Regions from separate parts of the Halarsenatibacter silvermanii genome, predicted to be linked through region 1. Evidence: riboswitches for the same ligand, from Rfam matches in the RefSeq annotation. Region 1 holds a riboswitch; each other region holds the start of a gene.
What was found. A riboswitch is a leader RNA that binds a small molecule or an ion and turns the genes downstream of it on or off. The one in region 1 is predicted to bind thiamine pyrophosphate.
Positions count from the first base shown of each region.

Region 2: it holds a riboswitch for thiamine pyrophosphate, as region 1 does, so the genes downstream of both, thiD (bifunctional hydroxymethylpyrimidine kinase/phosphomethylpyrimidine kinase) here and thiT (energy-coupled thiamine transporter ThiT) in region 1, are expected to answer to the same signal.
Region 3: it holds a riboswitch for thiamine pyrophosphate, as region 1 does, so the genes downstream of both, thiW (energy coupling factor transporter S component ThiW) here and thiT (energy-coupled thiamine transporter ThiT) in region 1, are expected to answer to the same signal.

Region 1 is NZ_FNGO01000010.1:77,855-85,037, reverse strand. It holds gene yihA (ribosome biogenesis GTP-binding protein YihA/YsxC) at 1-155, opposite strand, end outside; gene clpX (ATP-dependent Clp protease ATP-binding subunit ClpX) at 294-1,547, opposite strand; gene clpP (ATP-dependent Clp endopeptidase proteolytic subunit ClpP) at 1,571-2,167, opposite strand; gene tig (trigger factor) at 2,215-3,507, opposite strand; tRNA gene BLT15_RS06955 (tRNA-Leu) at 3,618-3,704, opposite strand; TPP riboswitch at 3,866-3,972, shown strand; gene thiT (energy-coupled thiamine transporter ThiT) at 4,016-4,561, shown strand; gene ndk (nucleoside-diphosphate kinase) at 4,627-5,046, opposite strand; gene BLT15_RS06940 (glycosyltransferase) at 5,104-6,612, opposite strand; gene BLT15_RS06935 (carbohydrate kinase family protein) at 6,621-7,183, opposite strand, start outside.
Region 2 is NZ_FNGO01000001.1:157,321-164,503, reverse strand. It holds gene cbiR (cobamide remodeling phosphodiesterase CbiR) at 1-472, shown strand, start outside; gene BLT15_RS00735 (MFS transporter) at 488-1,768, shown strand; gene BLT15_RS00730 (glycerophosphodiester phosphodiesterase) at 1,929-2,660, shown strand; gene BLT15_RS00725 (glycerol-3-phosphate responsive antiterminator) at 2,692-3,255, shown strand; gene BLT15_RS00720 (tautomerase family protein) at 3,472-3,678, shown strand; gene BLT15_RS00715 (HAD family hydrolase) at 3,745-4,506, shown strand; TPP riboswitch at 4,537-4,645, shown strand; gene thiD (bifunctional hydroxymethylpyrimidine kinase/phosphomethylpyrimidine kinase) at 4,783-5,655, shown strand; gene thiE (thiamine phosphate synthase) at 5,652-6,317, shown strand; gene thiM (hydroxyethylthiazole kinase) at 6,298-7,170, shown strand.
Region 3 is NZ_FNGO01000016.1:4,603-11,785, reverse strand. It holds gene BLT15_RS08880 (DUF501 domain-containing protein) at 135-713, shown strand; gene BLT15_RS08875 (Ppx/GppA phosphatase family protein) at 710-1,657, shown strand; gene tilS (tRNA lysidine(34) synthetase TilS) at 1,743-3,173, shown strand; gene hpt (hypoxanthine phosphoribosyltransferase) at 3,177-3,734, shown strand; gene ftsH (ATP-dependent zinc metalloprotease FtsH) at 3,847-5,787, shown strand; TPP riboswitch at 5,819-5,943, shown strand; gene thiW (energy coupling factor transporter S component ThiW) at 6,050-6,544, shown strand; gene tenA (thiaminase II) at 6,600-7,183, shown strand, end outside.

The sequences.
Region 1 (7,183 bases):
CTGATCCGGGCCAGTTTTTTACGGCCCAAAAGCATGTTTATCAGAGAAGACTTGCCGACATTTGACCGCCCGGAAAAAGCCACTTCCGGAAAAGTATGGCGAGGAAATTGATCAGGCTGATGAGCACCTCTGACAAATTCAGCTCTATCAAACATGATTATATCACCTGCTTCCAGCTGACATTGTAGAATAAAAATTGCAAAAGAAAATCGAAAAGGGGAATAATTACAGCCCACCTCAACTGAGGTAAACTGCTCATATCCCCCTGGTAATCATCTATTTTTTTGACTGAATTAGGCGGTCTCTTCTCTGCTGCCTTCGGTGATCAATTCCGGGTCCTCATCGTCTTCTACTACTTCTTTGGTAATTATACATTTGCTGATATCCTGGTAGGAAGGAAGTTCGTACATGACATCCAGAATAGCATTTTCTACCACGGAACGAAGTCCCCGAGCACCGCTGTTGCGATCGAGAGCTTTTTCGGAGATAGACATCAAAGCTTCATCGGTGAACTCCAGTTCCACATCATCCATGGCAAAAAACTTCTTGTACTGCTTAACCAGTGCATTTCTGGGAGTAGTCAGAATCTCTACCAGATCCTCTTCGATCAGCTCATCCAGGGTGACCAGTACCGGCATACGGCCTATAAATTCAGGAATCAAACCGTAATGAAGCAGATCCTGAGGCAGAACATGCTTTAATGTTTCACCTATATTTTCTTTTTCATCCTGGGTTTCAATTTCAGCCCCAAAACCGAGAGATTTTTCTTTTATGCGATTTTCAATCATGTCATCAAGACCATCAAATGAGCCACCAGCTATAAAAAGAATGTTGGACGTATCAATCTGTATAAATTCCTGATGTGGGTGCTTTCTACCGCCCTGGGGCGGGACACTGGCAGTAGTGCCTTCTAAGATTTTCAAAAGAGCCTGCTGAACACCCTCTCCGGAAACGTCCCTGGTTATGGAAGGGTTTTCGGATTTGCGGGCTATTTTGTCTATTTCATCGACGTAAATTATGCCTTTCTCGGCCTTTTCCACGTCATAATCAGCTGCCTGGATCAATTTCAGCAGAATATTTTCAACGTCCTCCCCCACATAACCGGCTTCGGTTAAAGAGGTAGCATCAGTAATAGCAAAGGGTACATCTAGAATTCGGGCCAGAGTTTGTGCCAGAAGAGTTTTCCCGCAACCCGTTGGCCCTATCATCATGATATTGCTTTTTTCCAATTCTACATCATCTATTTTCATATCCGAATTTACGCGCTTGTAATGATTATAAACTGCAACTGAGAGAGTCTTTTTGGCTCTTTCCTGGCCCACAACGTATTCATCAAGAATTTCTTTTATCTCCCCGGGATTGGGCAGGTTCTTCAGATCGAGATCCATATCTTCATCTAACTCTTCTTCAATTATTTCGTTGCAGAGATCTATACATTCATCGCATATATATACTCCGGGACCGGCGACAAGCTTCTGCACCTGCTCCTGACTTTTGCCGCAAAAAGAGCATTTCAGCTTGCCCTTTTCTTCTCCAAATTTAAACATTCAATCACCTCACTGTTTAAAAACTACTTATCCTGCAGCTCGCTTCTTGTTATAATATCGTCGATAATGCCATAGTTTTTAGCTTCTTCAGCGTCCATGAAATAATCTCTTTCAACATCTTCTTCTATTTCTTCCACGGTTTTCTCGGTGTGTTCACTGAGAATTTCGTTGAGAATTTCTCTTATTCTCAGAAGTTCTTCCACATGAACTTCGGCCTCACTGGCTTTGCCCTGAATGCCTCCAGCAGGTTGATGAATCATAACCCGGGAATAAGGAAGGCCATGTCTTTTACCCTCGGATCCAGCAGCCAGAAGAAGAGCACCTGCACTGGCAGCCTGCCCCATGCAGATAGTAACAACATCAGGCTTTATATACTGCATAGTGTCATACATGGCCAAAGCTGCTGTCACCGAGCCTCCAGGACTGTTGATATAGAGATAAATATCTTTGTCCGGGTCTTCTCCTTCCAGAAAAAGCATCTGTGCTATAACAGTATTTGCCACTTCATCTGTTACATGAGATCCCAGAAAAATAATTCTATCCTTGAGAAGGCGGGAGTAAATATCGTAGGAACGTTCACCTCGCCTGGTTTGTTCAACCACCATTGGAACTAAATTCATTAAGACACCTCCTGCATGTCTTCATATAAATTCTTCTTAATACCATTTTAATTGTTTTCGAGTAGGAAATCAATAGTTTTTTCCATCCTCAAACCCTGTTCCAGATCAGCCAGCTGGCCCTGCATCTGCAAAAACTGCTTGACCTGCTCGGGTTCCTGCTCTCCCTGTTCAGCTATTTCGTCAATCTTATCCTCTATTTCATCTTCGCTGACTTCAATCTCTTCAGCGGCAGCAATGGCTTCGAGTACAAGGTTCTGTTTGGCCCGCTCACGGGCATCTTCTCTATTTTCCTGACGCCATTCATCCTCATTCATATCCTGATATTCAAAAAATTCTTCTACATCGACCCCCTGTGACTGCAGATTTTGTATCATCTGCTGAAACATCCGATCTAATTCTTCGTCGACAAGCTGCTCGGGCACTTCAACTTCGGATTCTGCGGTTACCTTCTCGATTATCTCGTTTTCAGCAGCCGCCCGTGATCGCTGTTCTTTTTGCTCTTTGAGATTATTTTTGATCTCTTCTTTCATTTCAGAAAGAGTTTCATAATCGCCGGATTCCCGGGCAAACTCATCATTCAGTTCAGGAACATCTTTTTCTTTAATCTCCTTAATAATAACTTCAAACATTGCCTGTTCTCCTGCGAGATCTTCGGCTTCATAATCTTCCGGAAAAGTAATATTTACCTCGTGCACTTTATCCTCGTCAACTTCTTTCCCAATCAGCTTTTCCTCAAAACCGGGCACAAATTCTCCCGATCCTATTTCAAGAATGTATTCTTCGGCCTGACCTCCCGGGAAAGTTTCTCCATCAATATATCCCGTGAAATCTATGACCACGTGATCGCCTTCCTGAACCAGAGTTCCGTCAGAACTTACCAGCTGGCTCTGCTGCTCCTGCATCTGCTCCAGAGTTTTTTCTACCTCTTCTTCGGTGACTTCAGCCTCCTCCATATCTATATCGAAATCGGTATATTCACCGAGTTCAACTTCCGGTTTCACTTCAACTTCAGCGGTAAATGAACCCTCTTCATCTTTGGCAATATGGTAATCCTCAATATCGGGTTGATCGATAGGTTCAATTTCAGCTTCTTCCACCGCCTGCGAATACTGACCGGGAATCAATATGTCAAGAGCATCCTTATAAAGCACCTCTTCTCCAAACTTTGACTCCAGAACTTTTCTGGGAACTTTACCCTGGCGAAAACCGGGAATATCCACTTCATCCACAACTTTTTCGTATGCTCTATCCAGCGCGTTATTTACAGCTTCTTTTTCTATCCTGACATTTAACCTGACTTTATTGCCTTCCAGCTCTTCTCTCTCCACTTTTTTGACCATAAAATTAAGCCCTCCTTACATATGATAAATCAAAAACAAGTATTTATAAACAATTCCCCGACCTGGGACCCTGCCCGGTTCGGGGAGGTAGAATGGGCAATGTAATAAAATGGTGCGGAGGGAGGGATTCGAACCCTCACAGGGCAAACCCCACTAGATCCTAAATCTAGCGCGTCTGCCAGTTCCGCCACCTCCGCACAATATTCACTATTATACCATACTAAAACCAGTATAATGTTAGCACATAACTTATTTTATGTCAAGACCGACTAAAAAGTCGGATTCGGCTTTCAGGTAAAGGAATTTTTGCTATAGTCTCGAAATGTGAAGATAGAGTGCTTAAAAATATATTTTCGCAAATTAAATACCGGGGAGCCTCGCTCGGAGGCTGAGAGGATGCACTGCATCGACCCGCATAACCTGATCCTGGTAATGCAGGCGCAGGGAATTATTAAATCCTCCTCCAGTATTCCGAAAGCCAGATCCCCGGATAGGGAGGAGTTTTTTGATGAACACGACCAGAACAAGAATAATGGCTGAAGCTGCTGTAGCTGCATCTTTATCAACGGTATTAAGCTTCATAACTCTCTGGAGAATGCCTCAGGGTGGTTCGGTAAATCTGGAGATGCTGCCAATTCTTTTTGTGGCCTTTCGTCATGGGGGCGGAGCTGGAATTATCACCGGCTTAATCCACGGCCTGCTACAGCTGATCACCGGTCCTTATATAGTTCATCCGGCTCAGCTTATACTGGATTATCCTCTGGCCTATATGATGGTGGGAATCGCCGGTATCTTGCCAGTCTTTTCAGAGTTAGGTAAAATAAAATTTGGCAGATTGCTTTTTGCCCTGGGGCTGGGAGGAGGAGGTAGACTTCTGTCTCACATTCTGGCCGGCGCAATATTTTTCGCAGAATTCGCTCCGGAAAACCAGAATCCCTGGATATACTCCTTTATTTACAACCTATCTCATCTGCTGCCGGCACTTATAATCTCAGTCATGGTCATTATTCTGCTCTTCAAGCAAAACAGCGAATTATTCCTTCAGAACACCTGATAAACGCCCGCAGAACCTAAATAATGCCCGGTTCTGCGGGCAAATTTAGTTTTTAAGAACGTGATTTAGCTGTATTCAGGGAAAAATAATTCTATTTCTCTTTTTGCAGACTCAGCTGAGTCGGAAGCATGCATTATATTATCGGGTTCCATGTGATGGGCATAATCACCGCGAATAGTGCCCGGGACGGCTTCAGCTGGATCAGTAGAGCCCATAATAGTTCGAACCCGCTTGATCACATTATCTTTCCCGCTCAATATCATAGCTACTATCGGCTCACCGGCAAAACCTCCCACGATACTTTCGTAAAAATCCTTGCCTTTATGTTCCTTATAAAGTTCGGCCAGAACCTCTCGCGGGAAACAATCCAGCTTCATTCTTTCGATGTTGAAATTTGCTTTCTCCAGGCGAGATATGATCTCTCCCACAAGCTGTCTTTTCACGGCTTCAGGCTTCAACAGAACCAGAGTTTCAGATTTGGACAATTTTAATAGCCTCCTTCAGCATACTCTAATAATTATTTTGTATGATTATTAGCAGAATTAATCCATTGGATAAACATCTTTAAGCAGCTCAATCAGCTCATTCTCTTCACCAGAATCAAAAAAATATGCGGGGACTTTTTCAAAATTCTTCGGAAGATAACGGTCGGGTTGAGCTAAAATACTGCTAAGGCGTTCCAGATATCTGGCAGCGGTGGCCTCCCAGGTGTATTTATTTTCCACTCTTTTCTGACCCGCTCTATGATAATACTGCCAGTCATCTTCGGAATTGACTATTTCGAGCAGTCCTCTGGAGATATCTTCAGGATCCTCGGGGTTTACGAGAACTCCGTAATCCTGGTCGTCTTCATAAAGAATCTCTTCCGGCCCTCCATTTTCTGTTGCCACCACCGGCAGGCCCGAAGCCATGGCTTCGATCGGCGCCAGACCAAATGGCTCATGGAAGGAAACCAGAGCAAAAATAGACTTTTTTTCAGCCAGAACTCTATAACAGGAAGCCAGTTCCTGCTGGCTGGCCAGAGAAAACATACTCACTTTACCTTCTAAATCATTGTTTCTGATTATTCCCATTATTTCATCCAGAATCTTTTTTTCATCTTCATCAGCCTGATCGTAACCGGCAAAAGGATTATCTATACCGCGCAGAGTCATAACCAGGTTGACTTCTTCCTGCAGCTCGGGACTTGCGGCAAAAGCTTTAACCAGGCCGGCATGGTTCTTCTTGGCATCAAGACGGCTGGCCGCTATCACTGCAGGCTTATCTTCCCTCCCTGAATCCAGATCTCGTTTCAATTTTTTCTCAATACGCTGCTTAATTTCGTGATCTTTGGAGTCTTTTTCAGAATGAAAAACATCCAGATTTACGCCGGGAGGAACCACGGAAAAGCTGTCATCATCTTCAATATCCACCACATCATCGTAGGCGGGATGTGTGTACTGTGTTTTTCGTTCCTGCTCGGTCGAGACAAAAATCGTGGCAGAGTTGTTCATACTTAATCTTTCCGCGGCAATTCTAAGATGAAAATTGAAACGGTCGAGCATTTCTTCGAGATTTTCACTGCTAACATTGAGTTTATCCATTTTTTGAGCTCCCAGCGAGTGTCCTGTGAATGTAAAGGGAATTTGCTTCCTCTCAAAAAGCATTGCACCTGCCAGTCCCCCGTCTCCATAATGAGTGGTGGCAATGTCCGGAAACTCGCCTTCTTCATCATAAAAATGCTCTATACCATCAACATAATCAATAATATGAGGCCATAACTGCTCCTTGTTGAGAAATGCATCTCCTCCGAAGGGTATTCTTACAATTCTCACCCGATCACTGCGAGGATATTTCTCAATCCTCTCGGAAAACTCAGGCCAGTCAGTATCTTTGATTCTGCGGGTCAGAATATCAACTCTGACTCCGTGTGATTCTGCCAGAGCCAGGGCTACTTCTTTGACGTAAACCAGCTGACCACCAAAATCGGGATGTTCAGTCCAATAGCTATCTCCGGGATCAAAATTTCCCTGCGGATTTAAAAAAGCTATCAGCTGCGGTTTTTTTGCCATTATTTTTTTCACTCCCCGGCATCGATCTCATATTTTTTTTTGATCTCCTCCAGATCAGCAGCCTCCAAAGGAGCACCGGTCATTTTTAATGCTTCAGCTGCCAGCGCATTTCCACATTGTATAGAAGCAGAGAGCTTTTTTCCCCCGATCAGTCCGGCATAAAAACCCGACCAAAAAGCATCTCCCGCTCCGGTGGTATCTTTGACTTCCTCAGCAAGGGAAGGGTAATATTTCTGCTCCTCCCCGGTCGAAGCCAGCAATCCATCAGCCCCTAGAGTAAGTATAACCAAATCCGCACCTGCATTATGAAACATCCGGATGTATTCCTCGCGGCTGGCCGGTCCGAATAGGGCCCGGGCATCATCCAGAGAAGGCTTAACGATATTAACCTTTTTCAGAAGTTCTTTTATGTACTCGTGTCCGGGATTATCTCCCTCCCAGAGTTGAGGACGGTAATTCGGATCCAGCGATAAAATCTTCCCCTGATCTCTGGCGATTCTCATCACTTTGTCCAGAGCTCGTCTACTCTTTGCTGCAGAGATAGCAAAGGTCGATATGTGAACCAGTCCAG
Region 2 (7,183 bases), on a different contig from region 1:
CGTCAGGCAGAGTTTTCTTAAGCGTGTTATGGAAGCAGCTTCCAGAAGTATAGCCGGGATAACCGCCGATCTTGATAAAAGTCGCCGGCTCTGCCTGGAGAATCTGGTAAAAACGGACCCGGATCGTCTGCTCGAGCTGAGCAGGCGTCATGATACTTCTCTGACCTATGATGTCGGCCACGAATTCATCAGGGATGAAAATATTAAACATTATTTTCAGCAGCATCAGAGGCGGATAGCTTCTCTGCACATTCACAACATAAAAGCGGGTGAAAGGCTGCCGGACCGCCCTAAAACCTGCCAGATGCAGGACCACCGGCCGCTGGAGCAGGGTCTGATCGATTATGAGGAGTTTTTATCGTTCCTGGCCGATCTGAGCTTCTCAGGATCGCTGATTACTGAGGTGACAGGCTTAAAACCGGCCTCAGCTTCGGCTGAATACCTCAAGAAGCTGGGACTTATCGGTCCGTGAGGACGGTGAAGTCAGGTGCAGGAATTTAAAAATATCTGCCGCCGCCACCCGGATAAATTGATTTTGTTTGTTATTCTTGCTTTTTCACTGCTCGGAGATTCGATGCTGTATGCTGTCCTGCCTGCTCAGGCCGGCATTATAGGTCTTTCTGTGGGCCAGGTAGGAATTTTACTCAGCATCAACCGGATTATCAGATTTGGTTCTAACTTCTGGGCTGCCTCAATATTCCGGCGCTTCGGAACTGAGATACCTTTTGCCGGGGCGGTTGTGGCCGGCACGGCTACCACAGTGCTGTACGGCTTTCATCAGGGATTTTTGTATCTTCTGGCGATGAGACTTATCTGGGGAATCAGTTATTCTCTGATGAGATTAAAAATTCTTGTCGACATTTTTTCGGAAGATGAATCCGATAGCCGGTCTTCGCAGGAGAGTTCAAAGCCTGAGGAAAATAAAAGTAAAGAGGGCAGGCTTTCAGGTCTATTTCAATCGGTGACCCGAACTGGCGGCCTGGCCGGAATGATTTTAGGCGGTTTTCTGGCCGGTGGTTTTAATTTTACTCTGGCTGCTTACCTGCTGGGAGCTGTCAGCGTGGTAGGTGCGGCACTGCTGCTCTATTTTTACTTTCGCTTTTATGGTGGTGAAGTAAATGATGAAGAAAAGGGTGAGGTGGTGGTCCCGGAAAAAAGTGGTCTGACCTCTCTTTTAAACCTCATTCGCGATCCATCCTTCGCTGCCCTGCTGGCAGCCGGTCTGGCCGTACATTTTACCGCCAGAGGTGTGATAAATTCCAGCTACGGTTTTTATCTGAACCAGCTTTATGGCGATGAAATCGGTATATTAGTCTGGACTGTGAGTATTGCTGCTGTCAGCGGCATGGTGCTATCTTCCCGCTATCTTTTTGATATAGTTTTCAGCCCGTTTATGGGTTATCTCAGCGATATTCTCGACTCCCGGGCACTGCTGAAAATAGCTCTGATCGCACAGGGTATTCTGCTGTTTATCTTTGCCCTGGTCGATATACCATTGGTTGTGCTGTTACTGCCCGGCGCTATTTTTTTGCTGACCAGTCTGCTGGTGGTTCTGCTGTATGTCAACACTGGTAAATTTACGGGTTACAGCCTGCGCAGCCGGATGGCGGGGCTGACTACTGCTGGTGATGTAGGAGCTGCCCTGGGGCCGCTGGCTCTTAACCTGGTCGGACTGGGACTGCCGGTGCAGCGCCTTTATATTCTATGCGCCCTTTTTCTTCTGGGAGCGGCAGCACTTTATCATAGAGATTCGCGACCTGACGGCTGAAAAACTTTGTTTCTTCTTATCAGTTGATAGATATCGCATAAGATCACTATCATGCCTATTTACCGGCCGAAGACAGGGAAAATCAAAATTTTTTTGTGAGTTTGAGTTTACAGAGCTTTAAGAAGTTAATCATAACGATAATGGAGGTTTCACAATAAAAATGAGTTCAAAGATAATTTATCACAGGGGCGATGAGAACAATGCACCGGCCAATACAATTCTGGCCTTTGAGCAGGCGGCTAAAGGCGATGGAGATGGAGTAGAGCTGGATGTGCAGTTTACAGAAGATAACGAGCTGGTCGTTTTCCATGATCAAAAGATCGACAATCATACTAAAGGCAGCGGTTATGTGAGCGATTACAGCCTGAGCGAGCTAAAAAAGATCAAGCTGGAAACGGGCAGCACTGAAAACGGCGAACAATATATCCCCACTCTGGAAGAGACTCTGGCCGTGGTGGAAAATATGGACATGATCAATATTGAGCTAAAACAGCGCGACGGCGATGATCTTGAGCAAGAAAAGAAGCTGGTTCAAGCTCTGGCGGCCCGGGGATTGGAAGAGAAAACCCTGGTTACCAGCTTCAATCACTATACCATCCATAATCTACATGAGATAGCTCCTGATATTAAAAAGGGCATCTTATACTATTCCCGGCTTTACAGGCCCTGGGATTATGCGCGTCAGCTCGGTGCCGACCATCTTATCCCTATGCACAGAACGGTGACCGAAAAAATGCTGTCCGGTGCTCACCGCAACGGGCTGAAAGTCGCTGCTTACGGAACCAATGACCATGACCGCATCGAAAAATTGATCGAGCTGGGTGTCGATATGATCATCACCGATGAGGCGGAGGCTGCCCTTTCACTGCGCGAGGAGTTGACCGGAGAATAAATTTTGCTCGAGCAAAGCGGGAGGAGATAGCATGCAGCATCTCAGTAATTATCTGGAGGATCACCCCGTGATAGCAGGCGTGCGGGGAGAGCAGGCTTTAAAAAGAGCTTTAAATAGCGATGTGATCATTATATTTTTGCTCGAGGCCGATCTTATAAATATACCGGAGATGGTCCGGCGCATTAAAGAAAACGATCAGCTTGTTTTTATTCATCTCGATCTGGTCAAGGGATTGGCCAATGACAGGCAGGCTGTTGATTATCTGGCCGAAAAAGAGCTCTGCGATGGTCTGGTCTCCACCCGGGGCAACGTGATCAGGGCGGCCCGGGAAAAAGATCTTATGGCCGTGCAGAGGCTGTTTTTGCTTGATTCGGCAGCTATCAAAAGCGGCCGGGATATGTTAAATAGCAACAGACCTGACGCGGTAGAAATTTTACCGGGGATAGCCGCTCCCTACTTCATCGAAAGCGTCAAAAAATCCTGTCCCGTAATTGGCGGAGGGCTGATACGAACAAAGGATGAAGTTCAGGAGCTCGTGGATGAAGGTTTATTCGCTGTTTCGACCAGCAAACAAAAACTCTGGCATAAGGACTGATCGACCTGAATTTTTTGCTGATTTTTTGCTGGAACAAGCCGGAGGGCGATAGATCAGGATGTCAGCTTGCAAATTTTACCTAAAATTTATATAATACCCACCGCAGGCAGGTCAGCCTGGCAGCTTTTAGAAGTGGGTAATAGAAGTGGGTAAAAAAGCAGGTAAAAGAACCGGAGAAGCGCTCCTGATAAAAACAGCGATAAGGAGGCTAAAAATATGCCAACTATTCATTTTTACTGCCCTGAGCTGGACGAGGAACAAAAACAGGAGGCCATCGAAGGGCTTACCGAGGTTGGAAGCGAGGTTACCGGCATAGATGAGGATAATTTTGTTGTTTATCTGGAAGAGCGCACGCCGGATATGGTAGGTGTGGGCGGTCAGAAGCTGTCGGATATGCTGGCCGCACAGGAGGAACAGGACTGACTTCTGAGCATTTTCCGGAATCTTTTCGGTTTAAACTTCAGTATTTGTCTACAGGAGGTTTTTGCTTTGTCCGACATCAAGGGAATAGTCTTCGATAAAGATGGTACCATAATAGATTTTTATACCCTCTGGCTGCCCATGGTGGAAAAGACCGCCGAAAAAATCATAGCTGAATTCACCCCGGTAGAGCCCGGCGCGTCTGAATACGAGCGGCTGGAAGCAGGGATTATGGACATTTTCGGTATAGAGACCGATGAAAGCTATATCGATCCCGACGGCAATCTTGCCCAGGCCACGGTTGACCGATCGGCCCGGCAGCTTACTGATTATCTGCTGGAGCAGGATTTTCAGGTCGGATGGTCCAGAATAGAGCTGGAGGATAGAATTTACGGGATAATGGAAAACAGCGTCGATGAGGTAGATTATACTGAAAACCTGCGCGAAACAGCCGATCTGCATGAGCTTTTTTTCAAACTGAAGGAGCGCGGTTATCGGCTGGGACTGGCCACAGCTGATACCAGACCTTCAACTCTGACCATAATGAAAGAGCTGGATATTACCGATTATTTTGAATATATAGCCTGCGGCGATGATGAGATCCCTGACAAGCCCGATCCGGCTGTTCTGGAGAATTTCTGTTCTGAGACGTCTCTGGAATGTTCAGAGGTCGCGATGGTCGGAGATACTCCCACCGATCTAAAAACCGGCCGCCGGGCCGGAGCCGGTCTGGTAGTCGGGGTTTTATGCGGAGTGGGAACCCGGGAAGATCTGGAAGAGCTGGCCGATGAGCTGATTGAAACTCCCAAACGGATTCTGGACGTTATTTGAATCGCTGAAAAGCAAATAAATTTTATATTTGAGCATGACTGGGGGAGCCGGATGATCTGACGGCTGAGACGGGAATTTACCCGATCCCCTCGAACCTGAACAGGATAATGCCTGCGCAGGGAAGTTATGTCCCGGCTTCTGAGATCATCAGCCGGACGGTGAAAATCACGGGGACATAGCCCACCTGCACGGGTTTACAGGGCTGTGTCCCCGTTTTTAAATGTGCATAATGATTTCAGGTTTTTTAACCGGTAAAATCAAAGGGAGGAGATATTCATGGCTGAAACATCCGGATTGAAGAAAGATCCACCCAGAATCCTGACCATTGCCGGGTCTGACTCAGGCGGCGGGGCCGGAATTCAGGCCGATCTTAAGACAATGACAGTACTCAATACTTATGGCATGTCGGTGATAACTGCGGTCACCGCCCAGAACACGCTGGGAGTGCAGGCTGTCAGATCTCTTTCTCCAGAATTTGTAAAGGAGCAGCTGGATTCGGTTTTTTCCGACCTGAACCCAAAAGCCGGTAAGACAGGCATGCTGGCCGATGCGGATATAGTGGAGGTTGTGGCCGATAAATTGAGTGAGTATGATCAATTCGATCTGGTGGTCGATCCGGTCATGGTGGCCACCAGCGGAGATCTGCTGCTGGCAGAGGAGGCGGTGGAAACAGTCCGCCAGAAACTTCTGCCGCAGGCAGCGGTCATAACACCCAATCTGCAGGAGGCCAGAGTACTTTTGTACGGCCAGAAAAAAGCGAAAAAAGAATTTTCGCCGGATAAACTGACCGCCCGGGAAGAACGGGATCTGCTGGCAGAACTGGCCCGGGGACTTTTTGAGATGGGGCCGGGGGCGGTGCTGGTCAAAGGCGGCCATCTGGGAGGAGATGAGGCTTTTGACCTTCTTTTTGATGGAGAAAAAACCGGGGTATTTTCCGCTCCCAGGCTGCCTTCTAACAACACTCACGGAACAGGCTGCACCTATTCTGCCGCCATAGCTGCCTATCTGGCCCGGGGACTGGAGCTGGAAAAAGCGGTGGCGAAGTCCAAAGAATTTATCACCAGCGCTATCAGAACAGGTTTTGAACTGGGCGCGGGTATCGATCCAGTCAACCATCTGGCTGCAGGTGAGGAGGTGGATAAAATATGAGCTCGATTGCCGACCGGGATCTTTATTTGATCACGGAATCGGTTCTGGCTCCTGAGTATACCAGCGTCGACGTGGTGAAAAAGTCTCTGGCCGGCGGGGTGCGTATGGTTCAGCTGCGGGAGAAGGATCTGAATCTGCGCAGTCGTTATCAGCTGGGTCAGAAGCTGCGAAAGATCACCCGGGAGCAGGGGGCCGCTCTGGTAATCAATGACAGGGTCGATCTGGCTATGGCGCTGGAAGCTGACGGCGTGCATCTAGGCCAGCAGGATCTGCCCTATCAGGAGGCCAGAAAATTGCTCGGCCCGGATAAAATCATCGGGGTTTCTGCTTCCAGTCCGGAACAGGTAAAGAAGCTGAATGAGGAGATAGTGGACTATATAGGATTTGGCTCTGTCTTTTCCACGAAATCCAAGCGCCTGGATGCAGAGAGGCAGGCGGTAGGCCTGAAAAAACTCAAAAGAGCAGTTCAGCTCACCGATCTGCCGGTAATGGCTATTGGCGGAATAGCCCCCGATAATGTCGGGGAGGTCGTCCGGGCTGGGGCCACAGGAGCGGCCGTGATAAGTGCTCTCAACCAGGCTGATGATGTGAAAAAGACGGCTGAAGAGATGATCGATAGGATTAACAGGGCCGGGAAAGGGGATGAAGCCGATGTCAGCTGAAGGTGGTTCGAATATCATCGCCGAAAAACTGCTGAAAATTTTGGAAGTTGAGAATCCGCTGGTACACGCTATAACCAATTATGTGACGGTGGCAGATGTGGCCGAGGTGATCAGACTCTGGGGAGCTCTGCCTGTAATGGCTCACTCCCCTCAGGAAAGCGGTGAGATGGCCGCCTCGGCTGAAGCGCTGGTTCTCAATACCGGCACGATAGATGAGAATACCTGTGCCGGCATGCACCGGGCTGCCGAAAGCGCGGCCGCAGAAGATATTCCGATAGTTCTTGATCCTGTAGGAGTCGGATCTACCTCCTATAGAACGGATTTTGTGCGAGAGCTTTTACAGACCCATCACCCGGATATAATCAAGGGAAATGCGGGCGAGATAAGTACTCTGGCCGGCAGGAAAGCCCGGGTAAGAGGGGTTGAATCTCTGGGCGAACATCAGGAGCTGGAAAAAAGTGCCCTTTCTCTGGCGGAAGAATTCAGCTGCGCTGTACTGGTCACGGGGGGTATGGATCTGGCAGTTGATGAGGATTACATATGCCGGCTGGAGGCCGGCAGTCCCCTTCTGGGAAGGATAGTGGGAACAGGCTGTATGCTGGCCGGCACGCTGGGGGCAATGGCAGCTGCTCAAAAAATCCAGAGTGAAAGAGAAAAGAACCGACAGAGAGAAAATTCAAATCTCAGAACAGCTCTTACCGGGGCTGCTGCATTTGCGGCCGCGGCTGATTTGGCTGCAGAAGAAGAGAGCAGTCCGGCCTCGTTCCGCCGGGCTCTGCTGGATAGGATTTATGAGGTCGAGCCCGCGGAGATCAAAAAGTTATCCGAAGTGACCATAATTTCCGGCCCATAATTTCCGTCGACAG
Region 3 (7,183 bases), on a different contig from region 1:
CAGACAGGATAAGAGAATAAATTTCCCTAACAACTGCTGATATTGCGGGAATTTTTCTTCAGCATCCTCGTACAGGGGATGTTTTTTTTCATGATTGGACCGTCAAATCAGCATAATACAGGAGGAACATTTCTGTGAGTGAAGAGGAGATGAATGCTGCCCAAAAAAGCAACTCCAGTATATCCGCTGCCGGGCGTCGACTGGTGGAGCAGCAGCTGGGGCGCAGTGCTAAAAACGCTCTGGCCATCTGTGATCGCTGCAGCTCGGGCTTTCCCCGGGTGGTGAAGGTCCATCCCTTTTTTGAGAGGGAAGTGTTTCCCACCACTTACTGGCTTACCTGCCCCCGGCTCAAATCCCGGGTTCAAAAACTTGAAGATGAAGGTCTTCTGGATCGACTGACAGAAAAGGAGAAAAGCGATGAGGAGTTTGCCCGGGCTGTTCAGCGGGCTCATGAAGAGTACGCACAGAAGCGCCGCAGTTTGATGGATGAAAAGCTCTGGAAAAAGGCTGCGGAGCTGTCCCGGGATGTAATTGAGGTGCTTAAAAATTCCGGGGTTGGGGGTATCCGTACAGAAAAAGGATTGAAATGCCTGCATACTCATCTGGCCCATTATCTGGCCGGAGGAAATAATCCTGTGGGCAGAATAACTGCTGCCAGTCTGGAATTTCCCACACTCTGTCGTGACTGCAGCGATTACAGAGAGGGTGATTGATACTGAAAACTAACAGCACACTTCGGCGGGCTGCTGCCGTAGATATTGGTTCTAATTCCTGTCGTCTTTTGATCGGTCAAAAACAGGAGAATGAAATTGTCAGAGAGAGGTATGAGATGGAAACTACCCGTCTGGCCGAAGGAGTCGACAGGACGGGTAGGATAAAGGCAGAGGCAGCCGGGAGAACGCGGGCTGTCTTGAGACGTTTTGCCGAAATAATATCCGAAGCTCAGGTTGAAAGGGTGATGGCTGCCGGAACCAGCGCTCTGCGCAGGGCTGAAAGAGGAGAGAAACTCAGGCGGGAGTTTGCCGATATTCTGGGCGGCTCTCTCAGAATAGTTTCGGGCAGAGATGAAGCCCGGCTGGTTCTGGCCGGTGTTAAAAGCTATCGCGGCCGTAAGGTCGATGCTGTCATAGATATCGGTGGAGGCAGCACAGAGCTAATATTTTCATCTCTCTCTCCGGATAAATTCGAATATTTTAGCTTTGAGCTGGGGGCGGTGAGCATGACCGAGAATTTAATATCTGATCCTGCCGCCGCCATCGATCGTTCTGCCCTGGCTGAGATAAAAAAAGAAACGGCCGCCCGGATCAAAAAGTCTGAAAATTCCAGCCGAAATATTCTGGACTTTTATGGAGCAGGTGGTACTATCACCACCCTGGCGGCTATATCCCAAAAAATGGGCGAGTACAGACCGGAAAAAGTAGAGGAATATGAGCTTGACAGCTCCGAGCTCGAAAAAATCACTTTCGAGCTGGCCTCCAGGCCGATCGCTGAGAGAAAAAAAGTTCCGGGTTTAAAACCGGAAAGAGCCGATATAATAGTTGCAGGTGCAGCTATTCTGACAGGAGTACTGGATGAGCTCGAATTGAGCGGTCTTAAGGTAAGCGATAGGGGGATTTTGTTCGGTCTGCTGGAACAGGTTTTTTCAGGCCGGGTTTAAATGCTCAAAAAGTTGACAGCGGGCAGGAGAATTTCCGCTCTTATAGAACTTAATCTTGAGGCATATAAATCGGGAGGAATGCCCTATGGATCTTCTTGAGGAGTTTGCGGATTACTGCCGCCGTGAGAAGCTGGTCTCAGAGGGCGACAGCGTTCTTCTGGCCGTATCAGGCGGTCCGGATTCGCTGGCTCTGCTGGATCTTTTTGATCGTCTCCGGGAAGACTGGAATCTTAAGCTGGGGGTTTTTCATCTCGATCACTGTTTGAGAGAAGATGCTTCTGAAGAGGCTGAATTTGTCAGACAGCAATGTGATAAAAGGGATATAAATTGCTGGCTGGAAGAGGTTGATGTAAATGAGGTCAAAAAACGGAGGGGAGGCAGCACTGAGGAAATAGCCCGAGAACTGAGGCTTTCTTTGATCTATAAATATCTGCGCCGGGAGGAGATGGACAGGGCTGCTTTAGGTCATCAGGCCAACGATAGGGCCGAAACCATTATTTTTAATCTCGTCAGAGGAGCCGGCATGAATGGTCTCAGCGGTATAAGTCCGTGTTCAAATCATTGGGGATACCCTTTCATTCGCCCGCTGCTTGATTTTACGCGCAATCAGCTGGAAAATTACTGTGACAGCAGATCTCTTGAACCCAGGATCGACAGGAGCAATTTTTCTCTCGATTACGACCGCAACAAGATACGCCAGAAATTAATCCCCTATCTGGAAAACAATTTTAACCCGGAACTGGTTCCGATTTTAAATTCGATGGCCGAGCTCATCAGCGAGGAACACGAATTTTTGAACGGGCTGGCCAAAAGATGTTTTCGTCAGCATGCAGAAGTTGTGAGCGAACATCGGATTGAGGTGGAATATGAACCCCTTAAAGACCTGGACAGGGTGCTGCGCCGGAGGTTATGGAGGCTCATCGTCGAGAAACTTCTGGGCTCAACCGAGGGTTTTTACCGTGATCATATAGAGTTGATGGAGGAAATACTGCAAAAGGCCGGCCGGGAATCTAAAAGCCGGGACTATCATCTGCCGGAAGGAGTGCTGGTCAGAGAGGAGTATGGAGTATTATCTTTTCGGGATCAGGTCTGGCAGAAATTAAATGAGAGTGTTGATTATCATATCCGGGTGGAAGATCCGGGTAAAATTGAGCTGCCCGGAGGAGATAATCTCAGATTGGAAATTCAGAATCTGCCGGAGAACTGGCGGGATCAGGCTGAAAATTCGGAGACTGCTTTTCTGGATGCAGAAGCTATCAGCTGGCCGCTGACCATCAGGACACGCAGGCCGGGAGATCGGTTTCAGCCGCTGGGTATGAGTGGCAGAAAAAAGTTGAAGGACTTTTTTATCGACGAAAAGGTTCCCCGCCATCGCCGCGATAAAATTCCCCTGCTGGTGGATTACAGCGGAAAGATAATCTGGATTGTAAATATGAGATGTGATCACAGGTTTAGAGTTACCCCTGCAACTGAGAAAATACTGCGGGTCGATTTCTGTAAAAATCGAGAGGAGTGAATTATTTTGTCTGCCAAGATTGCTGAGGATAAGCTGGCCGAAATTATTATCGAACAGGATGAACTTCAGAACAGAATTGAAGAAATGGGGCGTGAGATAACTGATGCCTATGAACCAGGGACCGAGCTCAGACTGGTCTGTATATTGAGAGGAGCAGTTATGTTTATGGCTGATCTTTCTCAATCCATAAATATGCCGGTAACCTTCGACTTTATGGAAGTTTCCAGTTATTCGGGCACCGAATCGACCGGGACGGTCAGAATTATCAAAGACCTTGAAGATGCTATCAGCGGCGAACACGTCCTGATAGTGGAGGATATTATAGATACCGGTCTAACCCTGAGAAACGTCGTTGACATGCTCGAGACCAGAAAGCCGGCCAGCATAAAAGTGGCCACTCTGCTGGACAAACCGGAAAGACGCGATTATAAGCATATAGATGTAGATTTTAACGGCTTTGAGATACCCGATAAATTCGTGGTCGGTTATGGGCTGGATTATGAGGAAAAATATCGCAACCTGCCCTTTATCGGAGTGCTTGAGGAAGGTGAATACAACTAGGGAACTTTTACAAAAGGGTTTCGGTGTGGTATAATTGTGCAATGTATAATTCGGAGAGGAGAAAGCAAGTGAAATCATTTTATAGAAGAAGCCTGAGAGGAGGTAAGTGCATTTGAACAAATTTGCCAAGAATATCGGCTTTTATCTGCTTTTAATAGCAATATCTATTCTGGTAGCCCAGTTTTTTATGCAGCAGGGTCCAGAAGAGATCGAAGAATTCACCTATTCTGAGCTAATGCGCCAGGTAGAAGCCGGTAATATCGATGAGGTCACCATGGTCGGCAGTGAGAGGGTGGAGGGCACCTTCGAGGGCCAGGAATTTGAAGTAGATGTGCCTCCGGAGGATACGTCTTACCTCATGCAGGCCCTGAGGGCTCAAAATATAGAAATATCGACCGAACCCGAACCTTCCGCGCCCTGGTGGCTCAATATTTTAGGCTATATGCTGCCGATAGGCATATTGATCATCGCCTGGATATTTATCATGCAGCGCATGCAGGGCGGTGGCGGCAAGATGATGTCTTTCGGCAAGAGCAAAGCCAATCAGATGCAGGAACAGGATAAGGATGTAACCTTTGATGATGTGGCCAATTATGAAGAGGTCAAGGAGGAGCTGCAGGAGGTTGTTGAATTTCTAAAAAATCCTCGCAAGTTCTCCAGACTGGGTGCTGAAGTTCCCAAAGGGATTCTGCTGGTGGGACCTCCGGGTACCGGTAAAACTTTGATGGCCCGGGCTGTTGCCGGCGAAGCCGGAGTGCCTTTCTTCTTTGTAAGTGGTTCTGACTTCGTAGAGATGTTTGTTGGAGTTGGAGCTTCGCGGGTAAGAGATCTGTTTGAAAAAGGCAAAGAGAATTCACCCTGCATAATATTTGTAGATGAGCTGGATTCGGTCGGCCGTCAGCGAGGAGCTGGCGTAGGCGGCGGTCATGATGAGAGAGAGCAGACGCTCAACCAGCTGCTTAACGAGATGGACGGTTTTGAATCCAACGAAGGTATTATTCTGATGGGGGCTACCAACCGACCGGACGTGCTCGATCCGGCTCTTTTAAGGCCTGGACGTTTTGACAGGCAGGTAGTTGTCGATAAACCCGATATCAGGGGTAGAAGACTGATTCTGGAGATACATCTTAAGAACAAGCCTGTAGCCGACGACGTTGACACCGAGATTCTGGCTAAAAGAACACCGGGCTTTACCGGTGCTGATATGGAGAATCTGACCAACGAGGCTGCTATACTTTCTGCCCGCCGCGGCAAGGATGTCATAACGATGACTGAATTTGATGATGCTGTCGATCGTGTTATTGCCGGTCCGGCCAAAAAGAGCAGGGTAATTTCAGAGGAAGAGAAAAATCTGGTGGCCTACCACGAAACCGGTCATGCTCTTCTGGGAGAGCTGCTGGAGCATGCTGACAGAACTCATAAAGTTTCGATCATTCCCCGGGGAGGAGCCGGAGGCTTTACCATTCCTCTGCCCGAAGACGATAAAAACTTTATGACCAAATCGGAACTGCTCGACAAAGTTACTTCACTTCTGGGTGGCCGGGTGGCCGAGGAGATATTCCTGGATGACATCTCCACCGGAGCTCAAAACGACCTCAAAAGAGCGACCAAAATTGTCCGCGCCATGATAACCCAGTACGGCATGAGCGATAAGCTCGGGCCGCTGACGCTGGGTGAACAGCAGGATGGGCAGGTCTTTCTCGGCAAAGATCTCTCAACCGGGCGTAATTACAGCGAAGATGTAGCCTCTGAAATCGATGATGAGATCAGCTCTTTTATGGAGCAGTGTCACCGCAAAGCCAGGGATCTTCTGGAAGAAAATGCTGAAACTGTACAGCGTGTCGTCGAAAACCTCAAAGAACATGAAACTCTCAAATCCGAGCAGATTCAAAAGCTGATGGAGGGAGAGGAAATAGAAGAACCTCAGGAAAAAGAAGAGGAATCATCGCCATCTGATTCTGCCGGGGAAGAAAAGGAATCAGAAGAGGAAGAGCTTCCCGATATCCCCCGCACGGAAAGCGGACAGGATACCGGTTCTGTTCCCGGGCACTGATAGCTGAACCAGATAAATAAAAGCTCATAAATGTTGAAGCTGGGAGAGCTTTCCCTGCCGCCTGGCGCGGGAAGGGGAGGCTGAGAGGGGTTGAAATCCCGATCCCTAAAACCTGAACGGGATAATACCTGCGCAGGGAAGCAGCTCATAGCTGGTATGATAGAATATCTAAAGGCATGGTCTGCCTCTGTGCGGATCATGCCTTTTTTGCGTGAATTAAAATCCAGACTTTCCGCATACCAAAATTTGAGGAGGAATTATAATGATATCAACAGAAAAGGTCGTGGCAGCAGGTCTGTTTGCGGCGCTGGGTACAGTGCTGGGAGGGATATCATTTCCACTTGGCCCAACCCGGGTTATGCCTCTGCAGCATACTCTCAACTCCATCATGGGCATCCTTCTGGGCCCCTGGCTGGCAGCTGCAGCAGCCATGATCACCGGATTTTTGCGGTTATCACTGGGTTTTGGCACTATATTTGCTCTGCCGGGCGGTCTTTTCGGCGGTATAGTTGTGGGATATGTTTATCGACTGACCGATAAAAAGATTGCCGCCCTGACCGAGCCTCTGGGCACTTCGCTGATCGGCGGCACTGTCAGCGGCATGCTGGTAGCTCCGGCTATGGGCAGCGCTCAAACTTCGATTTATTTTATGGGTATTTTTGCGGCCAGCGCCATCCCCGGAGCTATTATTGGATATGTGCTCATCAAAGCTCTGAACTTAATCGATATACCTCTTTTGGAGGAGTTTAGCCAATGAATCGGCCTGTTTCCGCTTTTAACTGAATCGCTAAAACTTTAAAGGAGGGGTTGAGATGTCCTTTACTGAAAGTTTAAGAGAACATGCGGACTCTATCTGGTCGGCCTGGCATGAGCATCCTTTTATTCGGGGAATAGGTGACGGCAGTCTGGAGGAAGCCAAATTTAAGTACTGGCTCAGGCAGGATTATCTGTACCTTATCGATTATTCGCGGGTTTTTGCTTACGGCGGAGCCCGGGCGCAGAAGCTGGAAGTTATGCAGAAATTTGCCGGCCTGATGGATGGAATACTGAATACGGAGATGGAACTGCACCGCCAGTATGCAAAGGAATTTGGTATCGAGCTGGAGGATCTTGAGCGGGAGGAAAAATCTCCTTCCTGCCAGGCCTATACGGATTTTTTGGTCAGGACGGCGTCAGAAGGCTCGGTTCCCGAAATTCTGGCCGTGCTGCTACCCTGTCTCTGGGGCTTTTTGGAGATAGGTGAAAGGCTGGTTGAGACGGGGGATACCTCAGAGGAAAATCTCTATCGAGACTGGATAGAGATGTATAGTTCTGATGATTTCCGTCAGCTCACCGATTGGGCCCGGGAGCTTATGGAAGATTATGCGGAAGATCTATCAGACCGACGCCGTCAGCG